Regions from separate parts of the Arthrobacter sp. MP_M4 genome, predicted to be linked through region 1. Evidence: riboswitches for the same ligand, from Rfam matches in the RefSeq annotation. Region 1 holds a riboswitch; the other holds the start of a gene.
The links. Region 1 has a riboswitch for thiamine pyrophosphate ahead of RCH15_RS12555 (ECF transporter S component). Riboswitches for the same ligand answer to the same signal wherever they lie in the genome.
Positions count from the first base shown of each region.

Region 1 (7,680 bases):
GGGGCTGCTGCAGGCCGGCGTGCAGCTGGGAACCCCGCTGGCCTACGCCCTGGTGATTGGCGGGGTTCTCACCAGCCTGCTGACCCTGCTGGCCATCGCCAGGGTCTGGAACCGGGCGTTCTGGCGCAAGCCCGAGGACGCCGAACACCCCGATCCGGTCCTGCTGGCCGCCGCCTCCGATTCCGCTACCGGGGACCGGGCAGGAAAAACCAATGTCACCCTGCTGCCACGGACCATGGTGGGGTCCACCCTGGGCCTGGTGATCTTCGGTGTGGCACTGACAGTCTTCGCGGGTCCCTTGTTCAAGGTGGCAGACCAGTCGGCCTTCGACATGCTGGACCGGACCCCGTACATCCATGCAGTCCTCGGTCGGGATGCGCCGGTTCCGGCGATCTCCCAGCCCGAGCAGCGGGAGGGAGGGAGATGAACCGGAAGCGGATATCCCTGCGGCAGGAACTTCCCCTGCTCGTCTGGCTTGTGGTGGTCTGGGGCGCCCTCTGGCGGGACTTCAGCCCTGGTAACCTGCTCTTCGGTGCGCTGATAGCAGTTCTTGTGGCCCGGCTGTTTTACCTGCCGCCGGTGGAACTCGGAGGCCGCTTCAATGTGCTCCGGGCTGTTCCGTTCGCCCTGATGTTCCTGCTCAAAGTGGTGGCAGCGAGCTTCCAGGTCCTCCACCTGGCCGCGGTCAAAGGACCCAAAGTCATCAGCGCCGTCGTCGCCGTTCCCCTCCGCAGCCACTCGGACCTGCTGGTCACCGCCACCGGTCACGTCACGGCGCTGATCCCCGGCTCGCTCGTAGTGGAGGTGGACCGGTCCACGTCCACGCTCTATATCCACGGCATCAACGTGCGCAACGCGGACGACGCCGCCCAGCTGCGCAAGGACGTCCGCGACACGGAAGCGGGGCTGATCAGAATCATGGGCACCAAGGCAGAACTGTCGGCACTGAACCAGGAGGTGGGCGCATGATGCAACTCGTCCTGGCCGTGACCGCGGTGGTGCTGTCGCTGGCCGCCGGAGGAGCGATCATCCGGATCGCGCGGGGCCCGTCGCTGCTGGACCGGGTGCTCGCCGCGGACGTGCTGCTGGCCATCGTCGGCGCTGCCCTGTGCATTGACATGGCCGTGAACCGGCACCTCAACAACCTCATGCTGCTGGTGGCGGTGTCCCTCATCGGGTTCGTCGGCTCCGTAACAGTTGCCCGCTTTGTGGCCGACCGGCGGGAGAAAACGCGTGAATCCTGAGCCTTTTTCCGGTGACACCGTCATAGACGCCGTTTCGGCAGTCTTTCTGCTGGTCGGTGCCCTGATGTCGCTCGCGGCGGCCGTAGGCCTGCTCCGCTTTCCGGACCTGATGAGCAGGATGCACGCGGCCACCAAGCCCCAGGTGCTGGGACTGTTCCTGCTGCTGTCCGCGCTGGGCCTGCAAATGCGCACCTGGTGGGTGTGGCCCGTGCTGGTGGTGGCCTGGATCTTCCAGCTGCTCACGGTGCCGGTATCGGCCCATATGGTGGGCCGGGCCGGCTACCGGACAAAGCACCTGCATCCTGAGCTGCTCAGCACGGATGAACTGGAGGCCGTGGTGCAGCAGGCGGCCGGCAAACGCGGCTTCACCGACGACGCCGGCGGGCCCGCCGCCGGGCGGTAAGGCTGGATGAGGCGCCCTGGATCAGGCGCCCTGGATGATGCGCCCTGGACCAGGCGCCTAAACCAGTTCCTGGGTCTTGGCGAAGCGGGTCACCGCGCGCTGGGTGCCGCGGTTGGCGAGGACCTGGATGATGGCGCTGACAGACGCGGAGATCAGGGCGAAGGTCAGGGCGGAGCGCAGGGTGGTGGGAACGTCGTCGTCGTGGCCCTTGGGCGGCTTGTTGCCCGTGGACTTCTCCCAGACCGTGTCAACGAGTTTGGTGCCGACAAAGCCGGCGAGCAGGCTGATGCCGGTGCCGAGCAGTTTGATAAAAATGTTCATTCTTCGCAACTCCTAGCGGGAGGAAACAGGGCTTCCCCTAGCCTAGCGTTCCCCGCCCCGCGCTCCAGACAGGGCAGTCCGCGGTGCGGGAACCCGCCGGGGTGCCCCTTCCGGCGGCTATTTCCCGGCCGGGGTGGTGCGTTTGCGGAAGGTTCCGGCGATGGAGAGTTTGCTCGAGTACTGGATGGACCCGTACCGGAAGAGGTGGACGGCGAGGCGGAGGATGAGGAATCCGGTCAGGAACAGCTCGACGATGATGATCGTGGACTCGAGCGGGCTGAGGGTCCCGAAGCTGTTCCGGAGCAGGCCCGTGACGGGGGCGGAAAGCGGGAAGTAGGTGAAGATCTGCACGATGGGGGCGCGCGGATCGGAGATGATCAGGCTGATCGCATAGAACGGCACGAAGATCAGGGCCATCAGGGGCCCGAAGATGGTGCCTCCGTCTTTGGCGGTCGGCATGATGGCACCGATGGCGACCAGGACTCCGGTGAAAACCATGAAGCCTCCGATGAGCAGCAGCGCGCCGACGATCATGGTCCCCGGGTCGAAAGTGATGCTCGACAGGTCAAGATCGGGGATGGCCAGCTTGTCCCGGAAGTAAAGGAACCCAACGGCGATCGGCGTCAGGAAGACCAGGATCTGCACGACTCCGACCATGAAGAGGGCAATGACTTTGCCGATGATCAGGGTGGTGGGGTTCAGAGTGGTCAGGATCATCTCGGTGACGCGGTTCTCCTTTTCCTCCAGGGTGGAGTTGAGCATCTGGTTGGAGAGCAGAATGATCGAGACGTAGAAGATCAGCAGGAACATCAGCGGCGGTATCGCTGAGCCGAAGCCGCCCGTCGGCTGACCGTCCTTAAAGGTGACGGCTTCGGTTTTGACGTTTCCGCTGGCCGCGGCAATCAACTGCGGGGAGCCCACCTGGGCCTGGGCCGACGCGGCGAGCAGCTGTTTGGCGACGGCGTCGTACTTGCCGTTCTCGAAGATCCCTTTGTCGGCTCCGTAGACCTTCACCGGCTGCGCCGCGGGCTCGGCGGGGTAGACGAAGTACGCGTCCGTCACCCCGGCTTTCACGTCCTCCAGGGCGCGGGCGGGGTCCTCGGCCGGTCTGCCACCCATGGCCGCGGCGATGTCCGCGCTGACGAGGGCGGAACTATCGGTGTAGGTGAAGGCCACGGCGGCGGTCTTCTGGGCGTCGGCGCTGGCCGCGGTGGAGGAGTTGCTCAAATAGATGAGCGCGAACACGACAGCCATCACCACCGGGATCGACAGGGTGGCGATCCAGAAGGCGCGCTTTTTCATGGTGCGGGTGAACTCGAAGTCCACCACCGTGCGAAGGTTATGCCGGGCAAAGGGCCGCTTGGGCGGGACCGGCGTCGGCCGCGCCGGGACCGGGGCCGGACGCTGGGTGGATGTTTGGTGTGCCACGGTTTTCAGACCTCCGCCATTTCATGGTTGTCGCCATAGACCTTGATGAAGACTTCGTCCAGGGAGGTCCTGGCGGTGGTGAAGGACCGCACGGCCACGCCCTGGCTGATGAGTTCCCGCAGGACCGTCGCCTGGTCTCCGCCGGGGCGGGGGGAGAGCTCCGCGTCACCGCCGGCGGCGGTGACGATGTCGTACAGGGCCGAGGCCGGCAGCACGCCGTCGTAGGAGAGCCGGTAGACGGTTCCACCGAATTGTTCCTGGACTTCGGCAACGGTGCCGTAGGCGCGGGAGGTGCCGTCTTTCAGCAGGATCACCCGGTCGCAGAGCCGTTCGACCTCTTCCATCTGGTGGGTGACCATGATGACGGTGGCACCGGCGCGTTTTTGGTCTTCAATAATGTCCATCAGGAGGCGCCGGTTGACCGGGTCGAAGCCTTTGGTGGGTTCGTCCAGGATGAGCAGTTCGGGATCGTTCATGATGGTCACGCCGAGCTGGATTTTTTGCTGCTGCCCGCCGGAGAGCTTGTCCAGCCGCATGCCCGCCTTGTCCGGCAGGCCCACCCGTTCCAGGTACTCCCGGGACCAGGACTTCGCGTGGGTCTTGTCCAGGCCTTTGAGCCGGCCGAAATAGACCATCACATCCAGCACGGACTCTTTCTTGTACAGGCCACGTTCCTCCGGCAGGTACCCGAGCCGCGCCCCGTCCTGCGGGGCGAAGGGCTTGCCGCCGATGTGCAGGGTCCCGGCGGTCGGCTGGTAGATGCCCAGCAAAGCCCGCAGCGTGGTGGTCTTCCCGGAGCCGTTGCTGCCCAGGAACCCGAACGTTTCCCCGGCCCGGACATCGAAGGAGAGGTCCCGGATGACGGTTGTGTCCCCGAAGTCCATTCGAAAATCCTGAATGTGTACCAGCGGCTCGGCCGCCCCGCTCCCCAACGTCATGCCATAACCCTAACCGGAGGCGACGCCGGCGGCGGGATGAAGCGGCAGAGATCGGTCGACGCCGCCGGCGGTCCGGCGCCCGGAGCGGGCCGCCGGATGAACCACGGCGCGCGGGTGTAAACTGGGCCACGCCCACAAGGGCAATTTAGATACGACAGGGGAGCGCCGCCGTCGGGCATTTCCGGAAAAATCCGGGGACACCACAGGTGGGCGCTGAGAGTGCGGACAGCCGCAGACCCTCGAACCTGATCCGGTTAGTACCGGCGCAAGGGAGTCGAGTTCTCAGAGTGTTCCCGGTGGCGGCGGAAGCCGTGGACCGGGTCACTCTCCCCTCCTGTTCCTCAGGAGGACGAAATGACTGACACATCTGCAAAGCACGAGTTCGGCAAGCAGGAATCAACCACCCCCGGGTCCGCCGCGACCCCCGCCCGGCGGACGCACGCCTGGCGCGTGGTGGACATTGTGCTGGCGGCGTTGATCGCCGTGGCTGGCGGCGTGATTTTCTGGGCTTGGTCCCAGGGCGCAAATCTTATCTCCGCGCCCGTCAATGCGTTTTACCCGCCGCTCACCGGGCTCTACTCCGGCGGCTGGATGATTCCGGCGGTGCTGGGCATGCTGGTTATCCGGAAGCCGGGCGCGGCGGTGTTCTGTGAAACCGTGGCCGCCACGGGTGAGCTGATCATGGGCTCCCAGTACGGCGCCTCCGTCCTGTTCTCAGGCTTCCTGCAGGGCCTTGGCGCCGAACTCATCTTCGCCGCGTTCCTCTACAAGAGGTTCAACCTGCCGGTGTCACTGCTGGCCGGCGCGGGTGCGGGCCTGTTCTGCGGCTTGAACGACTCCTTCCTCCCGTGGGGCTGGAACGTCGCCTACGAAGCCGGTGACAAATTCGCCTACATCATCTTCTGCGCCATTTCCGGGGCCGTGATCGCCGGCGGACTGTCCTGGCTCGCCACCCGCGGCCTGGCCAGGACCGGGGTGCTGGCTTCCTTCGCGTCCCGGAAGGCGGCATCGGAACCAGTGTTCTCCTGATGCCGGCAGACCACGCCGCCCGCCCAGCCGCGGTCACTGCCCGCGGCTGGGGCTGGCGGCACGCCGGCAGGCCCCGGCCCGCCATCAGGGGCCTGGACCTGGACATCCAGCCGGGGGAGCGGGTGCTGTTGCTGGGCCCTTCAGGTGCCGGCAAATCGACGTTGCTTCATGCCCTGGCCGGGGTGCTCGGCGACAGCTCCACCGGGGAGGCCGGCCGCGGCAGCGATCCTGCGGACGACGGGAACGACGCGGACGAGTCAGGCAGCCTGCTGATCGACGGTGCCGCGCCCCGGGCAGCGCGCGGCCGGGCCGGTTTAATGCAGCAGGACCCGGAGACCCAGGTGGTACTCTCGCGGCTCGGCGATGACGTCGCCTTCGGCGCGGAAAACCTCTCCGTCGCGCCAGAGGACATCTGGCCCCGCGTGGCGGAAGCGCTCGAGGACGTCGGGCTGGGCGGGCTGCCGCTGAATCACCCGACGTCGGCACTGTCCGGCGGTCAGAAGCAGCGGCTGGCGCTCGCCGGGATCCTCGCTATGCGGCCCGGGCTGATCCTGCTGGACGAACCCACCGCCAACCTGGACCCGGCCGGCGTCCTGGAAGTCCGCGACGCCGTCGGCCGCTGCCTGGACAAGACCGGCGCCACTTTGGTGGTGGTGGAACACCGCGTCGCGGTCTGGAAGGACCTCGTGGACCGGATCGTGGTGCTGCAGCGCGGTTCGGCCACGGAGTCCGCCGTATTGATCGACGGGCCACCGGACCGGGTCCTGGCGCAGGCGCGGGATTTGCTCACCGCCGCAGGCGTCTGGGTGCCCGGTTACGTGCCGCCGGCCAGGGCGCGCCGGACGTTGTCCGCTGAACCGGGTTCCGGCGTCAAAGGCGCGGGCCATCTGCTGCTGGCAGCGGAGGACCTGGCCGTCTCCCGGGAACGGCCAGGGCGAGCGGGATTCCGCGGCGGCTTCCGGCCGATTCCGCCGGTGCCCGTACAAAAGGGGATCACCGCCCAGGTCCGCGCGGGAGAAGCGCTGACCATCACCGGACCGAACGGTTCAGGGAAATCCACCTTCGCCCTGACCCTCGCCGGCCTGCTCGCGCCTGTGGCGGGCAAGGTCTCCGCCACCCTGGAGCTAGGCGCAGGCGCCGGAATCGATCCCTACCGGTGGAAGGCGCAGCAACTGATCGCGAGGATCGGCACCGTGTTCCAGGAACCCGAACACCAGTTCGTCACCGGCCGGGTGATCGATGAGCTGATGTTCGGGCCCCGGCACCTGGGCCGAGGCGAAGACCGCGTGGACGAACTGCTGGCGCGGCTCCGGCTGACTGAGCTCGTGGACGCCAATCCCTACACGCTCTCCGGCGGTGAGAAGCGGCGCCTGTCCGTCGCCACCGTCCTCGCAGCCCATCCCCGGGTGCTGATCCTGGACGAGCCCACCTTCGGCCAGGACGCCAACACCTGGGCCGAACTGGCCTCCTTCCTCTCCGAACTCCTCGACGGCGGCACCGCCGTCGTGTCCGTGACGCACGATGCCGAGTTCAGCGAGGTCCTTGGCGGCACCGAACTGCGGCTCCCGGTGGCTGAACCCGGCGGCCCTGAGCCGCGCGACGCCGGACACGGGACCCCCGGGAAGGTTGCCACGCCATGAGGCAGGAATTGACGGTGGGCGGAAACCACGCCCTGCTGACCCGGTCCAACCCCCTGGCGAAATTCGCTGCGGTCATGCTCATCACGATCGTGCTGGCGCTGTCCATCGACTGGGTGTCCGCCTCGGTGGCGCTCGCCCTGCTGCTGGCGCTGCTTCCGCTGGCCGGGCTGACACCCGGCCGGCTCTGGCAGCGGGGCTGGCCGCTGATCCTGGCCGCGGCGTTAGGTGGTTGGAGCACCACCATCCTGGCACCGGACCACGGGAGCATCCTGCTCGACGCCAGAATCTGGTCGATCAGCGAAGGGTCCCTCGAACTCGGGCTCGGCTTTCTGATCCGTGGTCTGGCCATCGCGCTTCCGGCAATATTGCTGATGAGCTGTACAGATCCTACGGACCTGGCGGACGCCCTCGCCCAGAGAGCGGGACTGCCGCACCGCTTCGTCCTGGGGACGCTGGCCGCGATGCGGCTCGTCGGCCTGATGGCCGAGGAGTGGCAGACCATCGGGATGGCGCGCCGCGCCCGCGGCGTGGGCTCCCACGGGAATCCGCTGCAACGTCTCCGCGCCACCCTCGGGCAGAGCTTCGGATTGCTGGTCCAGGCCGTCCGCCGGGCTTCCCGCCTCGCGGTCACCATGGAGGCCCGGGGCTTCGGCGGCGAGCAACGCACCTGGGCCCGT
Region 1 is NZ_JAXCHX010000016.1:41,844-49,523, forward strand. Features, by position in the region: gene RCH15_RS12520 (Na+/H+ antiporter subunit D) at 1-427, shown strand, start outside; gene RCH15_RS12525 (Na+/H+ antiporter subunit E) at 424-969, shown strand; gene RCH15_RS12530 (monovalent cation/H+ antiporter complex subunit F) at 966-1,244, shown strand; gene mnhG (monovalent cation/H(+) antiporter subunit G) at 1,234-1,647, shown strand; gene RCH15_RS12540 (DUF4235 domain-containing protein) at 1,705-1,968, opposite strand; gene RCH15_RS12545 (ABC transporter permease) at 2,086-3,396, opposite strand; gene RCH15_RS12550 (ABC transporter ATP-binding protein) at 3,402-4,334, opposite strand; TPP riboswitch at 4,481-4,624, shown strand; gene RCH15_RS12555 (ECF transporter S component) at 4,689-5,363, shown strand; gene RCH15_RS12560 (ABC transporter ATP-binding protein) at 5,363-7,003, shown strand; gene RCH15_RS12565 (energy-coupling factor transporter transmembrane component T family protein) at 7,000-7,680, shown strand, end outside.

Region 2 (7,680 bases), on a different contig from region 1:
CAACAATCCCCGAGACAAACACGAACGGCCCCGCCTTGACGCCCTGGCTAAAGAGCGGCGAACTCGGAGCCTTGGCCGACCTAATGATCTCCCTAGTCATGACGGAGCCCTTCCCTAGCCCAATGGATGCTGCAAGCAGAATCACAGTCATACCTGAATAGCGCAACCCTTCGTGCTCCCTCATATGCACGGGAGCTGCCCTGCTCCGAATCTCTGCTGGTTCTCGGGCTGAATGGGAACTGGCGATTGGCCATGCCTGAAGGGTCCCAGAACAATCCAAGGCGCCTGCCTGTATGTAGCATGCGAAGCATGACGATCAAACTAGAAAACGTCGGGATTGCTGTCCGCGACATCGACGCGACGATCGCGTTCTTCACTGACTTGGGCCTCGAGCTTGTCGGCCGGGACACTATCAGCGGTGAGTGGGCCGATACCGCCGTAGGCCTCGATGGTAACCACGCCAAAATTGCCGTGCTCAAAACACCGGACGGCCACGGTCAGCTCGAGCTCTTCGAGTACCTTCACCCCAACGCAATCGAGACAAACCCCACCCTCCCTAATGAGATTGGCATGCACCGCGTCGCGTTCTCCGTGGATGACATCGACGCAGCACTAGAGGTAGCTTCGCGGCACGGCTGCCATCCGCTTCGCGGCGTGGCAACATATCGGGACATCTACAAGCTCACGTACCTGCGCGGCCCGAGCGGCATTCTGGTGATGCTGGCTGAGGATCTGACGAGGAACCGACGATCGTTCGATGAAGGATAAGTTGTCACCAGGCCCCGATCGGGCGTTGCGCCGACTCACCATGGCTGAAGTGAAGCGGTCCCGGGCTGGGTTGTCCGCAACCGCTTGCCTTCGGGTGCCGGTGTATCTGGCGGGGTGGTCAGCGTGTCAAAGACGACGGCGCGTTTAGACTCATAGGCGCCTAGTGAAGCCGGCGAACCGGTGCCAGTCACCGATCTCGACGGCGAGACCGAACGCGCTCAGGGGCGAGATCCCGCGCAGGCACTCCAGAGACCGGACCACGGACGTATATTCGCGCTGTTAGTCATCGCTGTCATGGCCTCGTCCTGCCGGATGGTCGACGACGCCGGGGGGGCTGGGAACTCATGCTGCCTGCCTGGCCGCACCGCATCCGAGATAGCACCGGACATCCCGCCGCCGGTCCGATTTGGTCAGTGCTGACGGCTCCCGGGGTCCGCGCGAGGACCAGGACGCCGCTGTCATGGCGGGCCAGGACGCCGCGGCCGGCGCCGTCGGGGACTACTGGACCCTGTGACGGCAATCGGCCCTTCATCGCCGACAGTCCGGATGATGACAGCTGCCAGAACCAGGATGATGCCGAGAACAATGAGAATCCAGGTTGGAATTGCCGCCGCGGCGATGGACTGGTTGCAGGCGGCTTCGGCGCCGACGCCGCCAAGGGAGTCATAGTAGGCCGCTGTGAAGTTGTCCGCCCGGAAGACGCTTCCGCACATATTGCCGACCTTCTGGGACCCGAGAAAGATGCCGGCACCGGCTGCCAAGGGTCCGAAGACGAAAAGCCAGGTCCAAACGCGGCGTGTGAGTGAGATGTTGTGATTCCCGGACATGGTTTCCCCACTGAATTTCTCCCGAATAATGCTGGGGGAAGCATATCGGCGCGGACGGTCCGGCGCCGCACACAGAAGGTCGTACGCCATCAACAAGAATCTGCCGGCGAGTCCAACAGCGGCCGGGAGGACAGCATTGAGGAGGCCATGTTTACACTCAGGCCGTGTTTACACTCAGGCCAGGACGTGCACATCAACCTTGCAAACCAAGGCGCCTCCTTGAGCTGCGCGTCCGGCCCGTAGCGATCTGCGGGGAGGGAGACTCACAAGATCGGGGAGTAGTTGTTGCTCGGTAGTCCCTTTCAGGAAGCATTGTGGGGTCTGCGGGCGCCCGTTTCTCTGCACCGGGCACGGAAAGGTTAGGGTGGGGGTAGTGACACGGGGTGCTGTCCGCCTACGGAGCAGCTGAGAATCCACACCCGTTGAACCTGATCTAGTTCGAACTAGCGAAGGGATGTCGCGAATGGCTATTCGCTATACATCGGCTGACTGTGCTCAGCTGCTTAAAGAATTGAGGGTCCAGAGCCCTCTGGTTCAGTGTCTCACCAATGCCGTGGTCAGCAACTTCACGGCGAATGTCCTGCTGGCGATCGGAGCGGCGCCGGCGATGGTGGACATTCCCTCCGAATCTGGGGAGTTCGCCTCCGTGGCCTCCGCGGTCCTGATCAATCTGGGGACTCCCCGGGAAGAACAGCGGGCCGCGATGGTCGAAGCCGCACAGGCTGCCGATGCTGCCGCAACCCCCTGGGTACTGGATCCGGTGGCCATCGGAGCCCTGTCCGTCCGTACCTCCTTGGCTCATCAGCTTGTTGGACTTCGCCCGCGAATCATCCGCGGCAACGCTTCGGAGATTTTGGCTTTGGCTGGAGCGGGGGCCGGGGGTCGGGGAGTGGATTCGACGGAGGATTCCTTGGCGGCCCTGGGAGCTGCGAAACGTCTGGCTGCTTCCTCTTCCTCAACGGTGGCGGTGTCTGGCGCCGTGGACTTGATCGTGGGGCCCGACGGGGAGGCGGTGGGCGTGGCGAACGGGCACCCCCTCCTGACCAGGGTGACCGGTGGTGGGTGTGCTTTGGGCGCGGTGATGGCCGCCTTCGCTGCTTTGACCGACGATCCGCTGCTGGCGGCGACGGCGGCCACCGGTGTTTATACCGTGGCAGCGGAGCAGGCGGCGGTGCGGGCCCAAGGCCCGGGAAGTTTTGCTCTGGAGTTTGTGGATCGGTTGTCGGGAATCACTTCCGATGACGTTGTCGCGGGACTGAACCTCCGCCGCGCCGTCGCGGCGGATGGCATTCGATGACGCGCCCGGGCGCCGGAACAAGTTCCGGACAGCACTGGGCGCCGACATTTAAGCCTCAACTACGGCGATACCTGCCCGTGTACCTAGTGACTGATACGCGCCAATGCGGCCCGCGGACGGTGCCTGCTGTTGTGGCATCAGCGGTGGCGGGGGGCGCGACTCTTGTGCAGGTGCGCGACAAGGAAAGCTCTTCCCGGGAGCTGCTGCATCTGCTGATGGCCGTTGCCGAATCAGTTGGCAACCGCGTCCCCGTGCTGATTAATGACCGCATAGACATATTCCTGGCCGCTCGGGCGGCAGGAGCACAAGTGGCCGGAGTCCATGTCGGCCAGTCCGACCTTCCCGCCGAGCTCATCCGCACCCTCGTGGGTCCGGAAGCTATCGTCGGATTGAGCGCGGCAACCGATTTGGAGATCCGGACGGCCCACGAGCTATCTGCTGGGACCGTGGACTATTTGGGAGTCGGCGCCGTCCACGCCACCGCCACGAAGGCCGATCATCCCCGACCGGTGGGGATCGAGGGCTTCGGCGCCCTGATCGCTTCAAGCACTCTCCCGTGCGTGGCGATCGGCGGGATCACCTTAACTGATGTACGCCCACTGCGTGACGCCGGCGCTGCCGGCGTCGCCGTCGTCTCCGCGGTCTGCGCATCCGATGATCCCCGAGCCGCATCCGGGCTGCTGAAGGAGCAATGGTGTCTCTAGAGAGTTCAATTCCGCGCGTCCTCAGCATCGCCGGAACAGATCCGACGGGGGGTGCCGGTATTCAGGCTGACCTGAAAAGTGTGGCCGCAATGGGCGGGTACGGGATGGCGGTAGTCACGTCGCTGGTGGCACAGAACACCCGCGGCGTCCGCTCCATGCATACACCGCCCGCACAATTTCTCAGCGAACAGCTCAACGCCGTCAGTGATGACGTGACAATCGATGCGGTGAAGATCGGCATGCTCGGAGATGCCGCAACGATCGCAGTCGTCCGGGACTGGCTCCGCCGTGTGCGGCCCCCACATGTGGTTCTGGATCCCGTCATGGTCGCCACCAGTGGAGACAGGCTCCTGGCCGCCGACGCCGAAGCCGCGCTTAGAGAGTTCGTGGGGGAAGTGGGCCTGGTGACCCCTAACCTTCCCGAGCTCGCAGTCCTCGTCGACGAACCAGTCGCCTGTAACTGGGCGACGGCAATCGAGCAGGCCAGAAAATTGTCCCTGGCCTGCGGGATCGTGGTGCTCGTCAAGGGCGGCCATCTGAGCGGCGAATCCAGTCCCGACGCACTCGTTGATGCCACCGGCCAGCTACTTGGTACCGACGGGGGAGTCGTGGAGTTCGTGTCCCCCCGGGTGGCCACGAAGAATACGCACGGGACCGGGTGTTCGCTGTCTTCCGCCGTCGCTACGGTCATGGCACGCACTGGTGATTGGACCGTTGCTGTTTCCCAGGCGAAAGACTGGCTGCAGGACGCCCTGAACCATGCTGATGAATTGCAAGTCGGCCAAGGCAACGGGCCGATCCACCACTTCCATCGACTCTGGACCGCAACAGAGGCAACACCGGGTGTCTCGCCGCAGCCACCATCACGACACCACCGGAAAGAAACGGTCCACGCATTCGAGTCTTTCGTCCCGAAGGGGGCTTCTACCTGGAGCGAACCCAATCGAGCGAAAGAATAGGCCCGGAATGCCGCTGCACGTGGTTGATGGGTTCGATTGGGAAAGACGTGGGCCTTCGCAAAAAGCTAGGTACGAAGCACCACAAACCCCGCTAGTGCCATAAGAGCAGAGCGACGCCACAGGCGACACTCACGGCGACCAGTATTGGAGCAGCTACGAGGAAGGCTGAACCGAGTCGGGAGGCACTGGAGCCGTGACCCCGCAGAGAGGTCGCCCAAAGGGCCGGGACCGTGAAGATCAGGATCGAGTGCCCCCAACAGCGCAGTGACGCCTCTGGACGGCTGAAAATGACAAGAGGGTTTGGGCGCGGGCATTCAACCCGGATTGGCCGAGATATTGGCCGCAACCGTCGTACCATACGGTGGACGTAACCCGAGAGAGGACTCCACACATGGCATGCGACGGCTGCACGACATCTTCACAACTCGACTTCGATTTCAGCATGGCCTTTCAACCGATCTATGACGCCGTTGCCGATCGCGTATGGGGCTACGAGGCGCTGGTCAGAGGATTGTCGGGCGAGGGTGCTTTTGACGTCCTGTCAAAGGTCTCACCGGAACAGAAGTACCGCTTCGATCAAGACTGCCGCATCAAAGCAATCGAACTGGCATCGCGCCTGTATCCTGCGGGCGAGGATCTAAAGCTGTCCATCAACTTCATGCCGAACGCGGTCTACGAACCGGCAGCATGCCTTCGTGCAACCCTGCTTGCAGCCGGGCGATGCAGCTTTCCGACGTCGTCAATCATGTTCGAGTTCACGGAGAACGAGGAGGTCGCGGATACCGCCCACCTTCTGAATATCATTACCGAATATCGCAAGCACGGTTTTACCACCGCCATCGACGACTTTGGCGCCGGCCATGCGGGCCTGGGGCTATTAGTAGACTTCCAGCCAGACCTGATCAAGATCGACATGAAGCTGATCAGGGGGATCGACACCAGCCCTGCCCGTCAGGCCGTTGTTGCTGGCATCGTCGGCATAACCAGAGAGCTCGACATCACGGTGCTCGCAGAAGGCATCGAGACAGAAGCGGAGTTCCTGGTTCTGCAGAAAACCGGCATCCGCCTGTTCCAAGGATATTGGTTTGCGAGGCCGGAATTCGAGGCGCTTCCGCGGGTACATGCCGACGTCACCGCTGCCGCTTAGCGTTCAGCGGATTCCTCCGGTGGAGTACGTGAGCAAGAACCGGGCGCCTCCAGGGATTTGGCCCTTGTCTCGGGCTTCCAAACTCCGATGTGGAATCGGGGAACAGGAGCTCGTCTAGGATCCTGGGAGGCGCAAGATGACAGGGGCAACGTTGATGACCCATAGGACTATTCCAGCGGCGATCAACACCAATAACAGGCCCACGCCAAGCAGGATCAGGGGCGCGTTTTCACGGGTCCAAAAGCGGTGTTTTGGTGACATCGATGACACCTCACTGTCAGGTTCCGAGCGGGCGGATTTACTGATCCCGCCGCTGGGCGTGGTGTTCGCGCGGTTTCGGGCCTGCTGGACTCCGCCAATAGCAGCCTGTCCGTGAGGCGCTGAGCAAGTTGGGGCTTTACGTCGTGGCGCCCGTCCTACAGGGAAAGCCATCGCAGCGAACCACCGACACTCCGGTACGTTGTGTCCGCCGCGGTATCCGCGGCTGCACCAGTTCAAACTATGCTGGGCTCGCCGACTGTGTCCTCCATTGGGATTGCCTGTGGAACCGCTGTGCAAACGGTTCGAGTAGGCACGCCAGCGGGGAGAGCGCGATTTCGCGTCACCTCGCACACCCGGATGTGAAGGGTGCTGTCAAGGGATATCCGGCGCGGATGCGGAAAATCGGACCCCTGGCGTAGTTGAATAGGTCGCCAATATATGTTCAGGTCATGAAAGGCGGGCATTCGAACTTCGCGGCTTGCAGGGTCCCCGGTATCAGCCGGAAAACAAGAAGCCGTTGGCTGAACGGCGCCATGGCCCGCGATGGTGCATCCGGCTTTCAGACATTGTGAAGTTCCTCCAGCGTCCAAGCCAGAACGAGCACGTCTGAACCTGAGAGGGTCATCAGTCCGTAAATGAAGGCGTCCAGGTCCCACGCCTCGGCACGTCCGCCGTTGGCCCAGAAGCCGAGCGAGAGATCCAGCAGAGTGAAGTTTCCGTCGTCCAGGCCGTTCCTGGCGGCCCGGCGCAGAACGTTGACGTCCATTGACTTCCTCCCGTACCGGGCATCTCTCCCGATACCGCGAGCACTTACGACGGCGAAAGTTGGCTCAGCCGAGCGGCCTGATCCTGGCTTCGCGATGCTTGTGCTCAAGCTTTTCCACTGAATCCCGACGGCGCTGGCCTACCGCGCGTACCCGTTGAGGGGACGTTTGCCGGGATGACCTCCAAGCGGGGCTGGTACGAGTTCTTCCAGACCGCCGGGAGAAGAGCGCCATGACAGCGCTTCACGTTCTCGCTTACGTCTGCATAGTCCCACTGTGAGGCGCTCGCCACTAGGGCAGATCGTCCTCCTGCCGGGGCTGACGCCGGGGCAGTTCTCCTTCCGGCGGCGGTGCATCGCACCTCTGGGGGATCAGGTCGGGACACGGTGACCCTCCAGCGCGGATTTTGGTCAACCTGAGAGCATCGAAACCCTGTCCGTGAACTGCTCGATGTTGGAGGCCGACTCGCTCTTCCGGTGGCGGCCGAATTCGTTACCCGTCCTGGAAATCGTTAGCATCTGAATTGGCAGTGCGGGTGGACTTTCCGGCGTCCGACAGCGCCGGCTGATCAGGAACGAGGCATGTGTGCGATCTCAAAATTCAGACCACGGAGATTTGGAAGACATCTATCGGGAACTTCACCGTCACCCGGAATTGTCGTTCCAGGAGCACAACACCGCTGCCTTGGCAGAGAGGGAACTCCGCCGGTTAGGGTTTGACGTCGTTGTTGGCGTTGGCGGTACCGGTGTTGTCGGCGTCCTGATGAACGGCGATGGACCCACGGTGATGCTGCGCGCTGATATGGACGCCCTCCCGGTGAATGAACTGACCGGGCTCGATTATGCAAGCCTGGTGCGGGGAGTCGATCAGGAGGGGCACGACGTTCCAGTGATGCATGCGTGCGGCCATGACATGCACACCACGTGTTTGATTGGGGCAGCGAGACGGCTAGC
Region 2 is NZ_JAXCHX010000045.1:376-8,055, forward strand. Features, by position in the region: gene RCH15_RS18640 (RidA family protein) at 1-100, opposite strand, end outside; gene RCH15_RS18645 (VOC family protein) at 310-768, shown strand; partial or broken gene RCH15_RS19170 (IS110 family transposase) at 931-1,079, opposite strand; gene RCH15_RS18650 (hypothetical protein) at 1,227-1,595, opposite strand; TPP riboswitch at 1,965-2,067, shown strand; gene thiM (hydroxyethylthiazole kinase) at 2,050-2,892, shown strand; gene thiE (thiamine phosphate synthase) at 2,889-3,596, shown strand; gene thiD (bifunctional hydroxymethylpyrimidine kinase/phosphomethylpyrimidine kinase) at 3,584-4,555, shown strand; gene RCH15_RS18670 (EAL domain-containing protein) at 4,947-5,702, shown strand; gene RCH15_RS18675 (hypothetical protein) at 6,523-6,729, opposite strand; gene RCH15_RS18680 (amidohydrolase) at 7,313-7,680, shown strand, end outside.
Region 2: it holds a riboswitch for thiamine pyrophosphate, as region 1 does, so the genes downstream of both, thiM (hydroxyethylthiazole kinase) here and RCH15_RS12555 (ECF transporter S component) in region 1, are expected to answer to the same signal.